Regions from separate parts of the Rhodococcus sp. 2G genome, predicted to be linked through region 2. Evidence: riboswitches for the same ligand, from Rfam matches in the RefSeq annotation. Region 2 holds a riboswitch; the other holds the start of a gene.

Region 1 (3,400 bases), 2.2 Mb from region 2:
CGGAGCTGCAGTTGCTCGGAGTGGAGATCCAGCTGCCGTCGGCCGTCGTCGACGAGGCCGGTGAACCGATCGCGCACGCCGTGTGGGCCGTCAAGACGTTCTGAGTCCCGACCCCGCATACGACGACGGGCCGTCCTCGCACACGGCGAGGACGGCCCGTCGTGGTTCGTCCCTAGTGATCGAGCTCGCGCGCGATCGCCCGCATGACCTCGGAGATGCGCTGCCCGGTCTTGCGGTCGGGGTAACGCCCGCGCCGCAGATCGGGCTGGACCGCTGCTTCGAGCAACTTGATCATGTCCTCGACCATGCCGTGCAGTTCGTCCGGCGCGCGGCGCTTCTGCTGGGCGGGAGCCTCGCGGCGACCCTGCCGCAACGTGGGCTGCTCGAGGAGCTCGACCTTCAGCGCCTGCGGACCCCGACGGCCCACCGCCATACCGAACTCGACGCGCTGACCGGGCTTGAGCGCTTCCACTCCCTCCGGCAGTGCCGAGGCGCGGACGTAGACGTCCTCACCCTCGTCCTGGGACAGGAAGCCGAAGCCCTTCTCGACGTCGTACCACTTCACCTTGCCGGTCGGCACCGCGCTCACCTGCTCCTCGAAAGCTGTGCCCCACAGCGGGGCAACCCGTTTACCATGCAAAACAACGCGCCCCGGCTCGGTCGAGCGGGACGCGTAGACACCTGTCAGTGTACCCGCAGAGGTGGGTCCGCTCCCGAATCGTCTTCCCGCTCCCGGACGTCACCGTCCGTCCTTGCGGCGACTACCGTGGTCACGTGGGTACTTCATCTTCGGATTCGTCTGCCGCCCCGCGTAACGGCCTCCTGAAAGCCGCGATCGCCTGCTTCGTCGTCGGTGTGGTGGCGGTCGTCGCCATCTTCCTCATTCCGGCGGTCACCGACGGCACGCCCGGACTCGCGCTGTATCTGTTGACCCTCGCATGGCCGTTGGGTTTCGCCCTCGCCATCGCCTTCGCGCTGCGCTCGGGCCGGCGCGCTCGGAACGGAGACCGGACATGAGGATCCTGCTCAACATCATCTGGTTGATCTTCGGCGGGCTGTGGCTCGCGCTCGGCTACTTCGCGGCAGGTCTGATCTGCTGCATCCTCATCATCACCATCCCGTTCGGCATCGCGTCGTTCCGGATCGGTATCTACGCGCTCTGGCCGTTCGGCAAGACGACGGTCGACAAGCCGACGGCCGGCACCATGTCGCTGATCGGCAACGTCATCTGGATCCTGGTGGCCGGTATCTGGCTGGCCCTCGGCCACATCGCCACCGCGCTCGCCATGGCCGTCACGATCATCGGCATCCCGCTCGCCGTCGCCAACCTGAAGATGATCCCGATCTCCCTGATGCCCCTGGGGAAGGAGATCGTTCCTGTGGATGCCCGCCCGAGTTACATGTGATCTTTCTCACATAACGAGCCGATAACGAGCAGGACTCGAAACGAAATTTCGGGTACCCGGACCCCACTACCTGGGACTTCATTCCCTGGTCCGCGCCACACACGTCTGTCGCCACACGAATCGGCGCGTTATCAATTGGTGACACTTCGCCCTCGGAACCGTTACCGTCATGTCCGGTCGAACCGCCTGGCTCGACCGGTCCGGAACCGCCGCGCCAAATTCCTGTCCCGTGGTTCCGGAAGTCCCGACGAACGATCCACAGGGGACAGGAAACGGGGGACCCACCGGTCTCCCAGGAACCGATCGGCCCACAGCCGGACGGTGTCCAGGAGGCCCGGGCCGACGCAAGCGCGACGGTCCTCGGGGTGAAGCCGAAGGCGCTCCCAACGGAGCGACACGGCCGGGCGACCTCTTCAGCCCGAACCCGACAGCTGACCTCGTAGGTGCGTACGGAGAGGAACACGGAACCGACATGAGCGGACGCCATCGCAAGCCCACCAATACCGGTCGTACCGTCGCGAAGTTCGCGCTGACGGGCGCAGTCCTCGGCGTCACGGGTGTCGCGTTCAGCGGCACGGCCGCTGCCGCCCCCGACTCCGACTGGGACCGCCTCGCACAGTGCGAGTCCGGCGGCAACTGGGGAATCAACACCGGCAACGGCTACCACGGTGGCCTGCAGTTCTCGCCGAGCACCTGGAACGCCTACGGCGGCCAGGAATACGCCGCCTCGGCCAGCCAGGCCAGCCGCGAGCAGCAGATCGCCGTCGCCGAGCGTGTCCTCGCCGGCCAGGGCTGGGGCGCATGGCCCTCCTGCTCGTCGAGCCTCGGCCTGTCGAGCGCGCCCACGCAGCGCTCCGTCGACGCGGCGCCCGCCGAGACCCCTGCGCCGGCCATCCAGAACGCTGTCCCGCAGCTTCCGGAGACCCCCGCTGTCCCCGCCGAGGTCCAGGGCATCCTGGCCGGCTTCGAGCAGGGCGTCACCGCACTCCAGGACGCCGGTGTCGAGCTCGACCCGAACATCCTGGACGCCGTTCGCGCGGTGCTCCCGCAGTAACACCCCGAACATCCCGGAAGGGCCTCGCACCGTTCACGGTGCGAGGCCCTTCCGCATATGCGGACGACCTTCGTTCATCCCTCACACACGACGGCGCCCGGCCCCCACGAAGGGACCGGGCGCCGTACGGAAGAGTCTGTTCGGTGATCCGCGATCGGATCAGCGGTTGATCACCGTCTTCGGATGCGTGTAGGGCAGGTCCTCGACCGGCAACGGGAACACGGTGTCCTCACCGTACGGGGAGAGCGGACCGGAACGCGTGGACGACAGTTCGGTGACAGCGTGCTCACCGTCGGCCAGCTCGGGCCATCCGTGGTCGACGTAATGCTTTTTCGAAGAGGTAGCCATGCGCTCATTTTGGCAGGTGAGTTCGGGGCCTGCTACCGCAGGTCTCTAATCTGGAGGGGATGTCCCCGACCACGCCCGCTCCCGACACCGCCTCGGACTCCCTCGCCCGCTGGCTGGCAGGTCGACGCGACACGGATCTGGCCGCCACGCTGCGCGCCCGTCCGGATCTCGTAGTGCCGCCACCGGCGAGCATGAACGTGCTCGCGAGCCGGGCTCAGCAACGCGCCTCGGTGTTCCGTGCGGCCGACGAACTCGACACCGCCGCCTTCGGGATCATCGAGGTGCTGGCCCGTCTCGGAGCGGTGGACACCCCCGTCTCCCGCGCCGCCGTGCTCGACGAGGTCTCCGGCCGCATCAGCGCGAGGAATCTCGACCGGATCCTGTCCACCCTGCGCTCGCTGCTGCTCGTGTGGGGGTCCACCGACGAACTGCGTCTCGTCGCCGCCGCCGTGGACGCCGTTCCGTGGCGCGTCGGACGCACCGGCGACGTCACCGGACCGTCCCGGCAGGAGCTCGACGACCTCCTCGCGGCTCTTCCGCCCGAGCAGCGCAGCATCCTCGACACCCTGTCGCGTACGTCCCCGATCGGTCG
Region 2 (3,400 bases):
TGACCAGCGCGACCACGAGTCCGGCCAGGCCGAGACGTTCCCACTTGCGGGTACCGGCGGTGAAGGACGATCGCGCGGGCACCGCGTCAGTCTAGGTCGGTGTCCGAGGGTGGTCCCGTACGCCCTCGCCCACCGGCTGCGATCCCGCCTCTACCCGGTCAGTACCGCCGGGCGCTGTGGAACGGGAAGCGATCGATCGACTGCACCTTCACCGGCACACCGAAGGTCGACGCGTGCACCATGTTGCCATCGCCGACGTACATGCCGACGTGGGAGGCGTCGTCGTAGAAGATCACGAGGTCGCCGGGCTGCAGATTGTCGCGGGAGACGGGGATGCCGCCCTGCGCCTGGGCCTGACTCGACCGGGGCAGTGATTTGCCGACCTGGTTGTACGCCCACACCATGAGTCCCGAGCAGTCGAACTGGTCGGGGCCGGTCGCGCCCCACACGTACGGCGAGCCGATCCGCGACAGGGCGGCGCGGAGCGCGGCGCCGTTGCTGCCGGGGACGAGGTGCTGCAGGATCTTCTCGGCGTCGAGGCCCGGAGGGAAGGGAGTGCCGGCGAGTTCGGCCTTCTCCGCGTCGCTCAGCGCCTCGAAGGCGTTCAGGACCCCTTCGATCTGCTCCTCGAGTTCGGCCTGTCGCCGCTGGAGTTCGTCGCGGAGGGTCTGGGCCTGCTCGGCGGCGGCACGCGCCTCGTCGGCGGCATGCTGCGCGGCGACGGCCGCCTCGGCCGCAGCGGCGGTGGCCGCCCGGAAGCCCTCGACCTCACGCGAGGTCTGCTCGCCCAGGACGTCGAGCAGGACCATCTGGTCGAGCATCTGCTGGGGCGAGTCGCTCACCATGACGGCGAACAGCCGGTTGGTGCGCGCACCGCGGTAGTTGGCCCGCGCGAGCTTGTCGACGGTGGGCTTGAAGCGGGCGATCTCGGCGCGAGCGGCGCCGAGCGCGTCGTCGGCCTGGCCGGCACGCACCTCGGCCTCGTGCTGCGCAGCGACCTTCGCTTCGAGATCCGCCCCGGCGGCGTGCAACGCCTCGGTGGCCTGTTCGCTGCGACGCGACAGATCCGCGAGGTGCTCGAGGCGTGCTGCCGGGCTCTCCCCTGCGGGTTGCGCCGTCGCCGGCGCCAGGGTGAAACCGAGGACCATCATCACGAGGGCTACGACGAGCGCCGGACGGCCGGTCCGTCGCCTGTCCTGCACTCGTACGAGGTGCTTCGTCCTGTCGGAAACCACGTGGGCTCGCATCCTTTCCCAAAGGTCTCGATCAGGTTACGGAATTGCATAGGTTTGTGTCTACCTGCGAGTAGCCCTCCCACGCAGCGGCCGTTTGTGCAAGCAGTTCCTGCATCGGAAAGGACGTGCAGACACACGAGGAGGGTGGGTCCGGTACGTACCGGACCCACCCTCCTCGGGCAGTGCGTCGGCGCTGGAGCGGGGGTGCTCAGCCCGATCGGAAGCGACGGGCGCCGACCGATCAGAAGCGACGGGCGCCGACCGATCAGAAGCGACGGGCGCCGTCGATCAGAAGCGACGGGCGCCGTCGACGGGCATCGAGTTCAGCGGTGCGATCTTGACCGGCTGGCTCGAGGTGGAGGCGTGCACGATGTTGCCGCCGCCGATGTAGATGCCGGTGTGGCTGCCGCCGTAGAACGACACGACGTCCCCGGGCTGCAGAGCCGCGACGTCCACCGGGGCACCGGCGGAGGCCTGCTCGTAGCTGGTGCGCGGGACGCTCAGACCGGCTTGCTTGTAGGCCCACTGCACGAGACCCGAGCAGTCGAAGGAGCTCGGGCCGGCAGCGCCGTAGACGTAGGGGGCACCGATCTTCGACTGCGCGGCGTCGGCAGCGCGCTGGCCGACAGAGCTGAAGGGGGCGGTGAAGGAACCGGACTGAGGCGCGGGGGCGGCCTCGGGGGCCGGCGGAACGATGTTGGCGATCTCCGGCGGCACGGTCACACCGGCCGGGAGATCGAACGTTCCGACACCGGGAATGTTGATCGGCTCGGCCATCGCCGGGCCGGCCGAGACGGTGACTGCTCCGAGAGCAATGGCACCGGCGACGAGTGCGCGCCGGACGGTGCGCGTGCTGTTGTTCGAAACCACGAGGGGACGTTCTCCGTTTCTTCCGTTCACCCGCCGACCGAGTTAGCTGACGGGTTCGGGCCGGAAGATCAGCCCTACCCCTCCCCGCGAGCAGCGGAGGGGATTCACCCCGAGTACTACGTGTGGGTCCCCGGCTCACCGCTCCCGCAGACGGGAGAAGCGATTAGGCGGTAACCGTGCGGCTCCGACCCGGGGGTGGGGCGGAAACTCTCCGCTCGGTCTCGAAAAGATTACGAAACGGCATCGGTGAAGTCGACCGCCTTGCCGTGCGACCCGACCTTCTCGGCCCACCCCTGGAGGAATGCCGTCGCGGGGCAACGATCCGATAACGGCGCGGTAACGGCCACTGTCCGGCGCGCCTCCGCTCGGGAGAGGCCCGGCGCCCGTTTCACCCGAGTTCCTTCCGGAAGAACCAGGTCAGGGCACGCTGACTCATCGACCGTCGACGAGGCGATGCGCCCGATTCGCCGGATTGTCGTTCCCGGAGGCCGATCGGTCTGTTCTCCGGCCTCCGTTTACCCTTCATCGAGCCGAAAAGAACGCAGTGTGATCCTCATCTCCCCGTGCTCCGAACCCCGCTCCGAAGCCCGCTCGACGGCGTGTCGGTGACGCTTCCTAGGCTCTGCCGCATGACCTCGCCGCAACCATCCGCCCTCGGCGTGCAACTCGGTTTCGACGAGCTCGACACTCCGCTGCGCGAGACCACCTTCGTCGTCGTCGACCTCGAGACGACCGGCGGGAAGGCAGCCGAGGACGCCATCACAGAGATCGGCGCGGTGAAGATCCGCGGGGGCGAGGTGCTCGGCGAGTTCGCGACCCTCGTCGATCCGGGGCGACCCATCCCCCCGTACATCGTGCAGCTCACCGGCATCACCACCGCGATGGTCTATGCGGCGCCCAAGGTCGAGGAGGTGCTGCCCGCCTTCCTGGAATTCGCGTCCGGAGCGGTGCTCGTCGCACACAACGCCGGATTCGACGTCGGCTTCCTCGAGGCGGCCACGGCGCAGTGCGAACTCGCGTGGCCCCGCTTCCAGGTGCTGTGCACCGTCAAGCTGGCCCGCCGCGTCCTCGGACGCGACGAAGCGCCGTCGGTGAAGCTGTCCGCGCTGGCCGAACTGTTCCGGGTCTCCACCGTGCCCACCCACCGCGCCCTGGACGACGCACGCGCCACCGTGGACGTCCTGCACGCCCTCATCGAACGGGTCGGCAACCAGGGCGTCCACAGCCTCACCGAACTGCGCGACTATATGCCGGTGGTCACCGCCGAGCAGAGGGCCAAACGCGCACTCGCCGCG

The links. Region 2 has a riboswitch for cyclic di-AMP ahead of BO226_RS10740 (C40 family peptidase). Riboswitches for the same ligand answer to the same signal wherever they lie in the genome.
Region 1: linked by a shared signal. The riboswitch ahead of BO226_RS00570 (transglycosylase family protein) and the one ahead of BO226_RS10740 (C40 family peptidase) in region 2 are both predicted to bind cyclic di-AMP.

Annotation. Positions count from the first base shown of each region.
Region 1 covers NZ_CP018063.1:111,711-115,110, reverse strand. Annotated here, with positions in the region: gene BO226_RS00590 (DUF2771 domain-containing protein) at 1-104, shown strand, start outside; gene BO226_RS00585 (cold-shock protein) at 173-580, opposite strand; gene BO226_RS00580 (hypothetical protein) at 775-1,017, shown strand; gene BO226_RS00575 (YccF domain-containing protein) at 1,014-1,406, shown strand; cyclic di-AMP (ydaO/yuaA leader) riboswitch at 1,728-1,868, shown strand; gene BO226_RS00570 (transglycosylase family protein) at 1,879-2,460, shown strand; gene BO226_RS00565 (hypothetical protein) at 2,620-2,808, opposite strand; gene BO226_RS00560 (helicase-associated domain-containing protein) at 2,868-3,400, shown strand, end outside.
Region 2 covers NZ_CP018063.1:2,299,908-2,303,307, forward strand. Annotated here, with positions in the region: gene BO226_RS10730 (hypothetical protein) at 1-82, opposite strand, end outside; gene BO226_RS10735 (C40 family peptidase) at 159-1,202, opposite strand; gene BO226_RS10740 (C40 family peptidase) at 1,524-2,105, opposite strand; cyclic di-AMP (ydaO/yuaA leader) riboswitch at 2,121-2,285, opposite strand; gene BO226_RS10745 (DEDD exonuclease domain-containing protein) at 2,735-3,400, shown strand, end outside.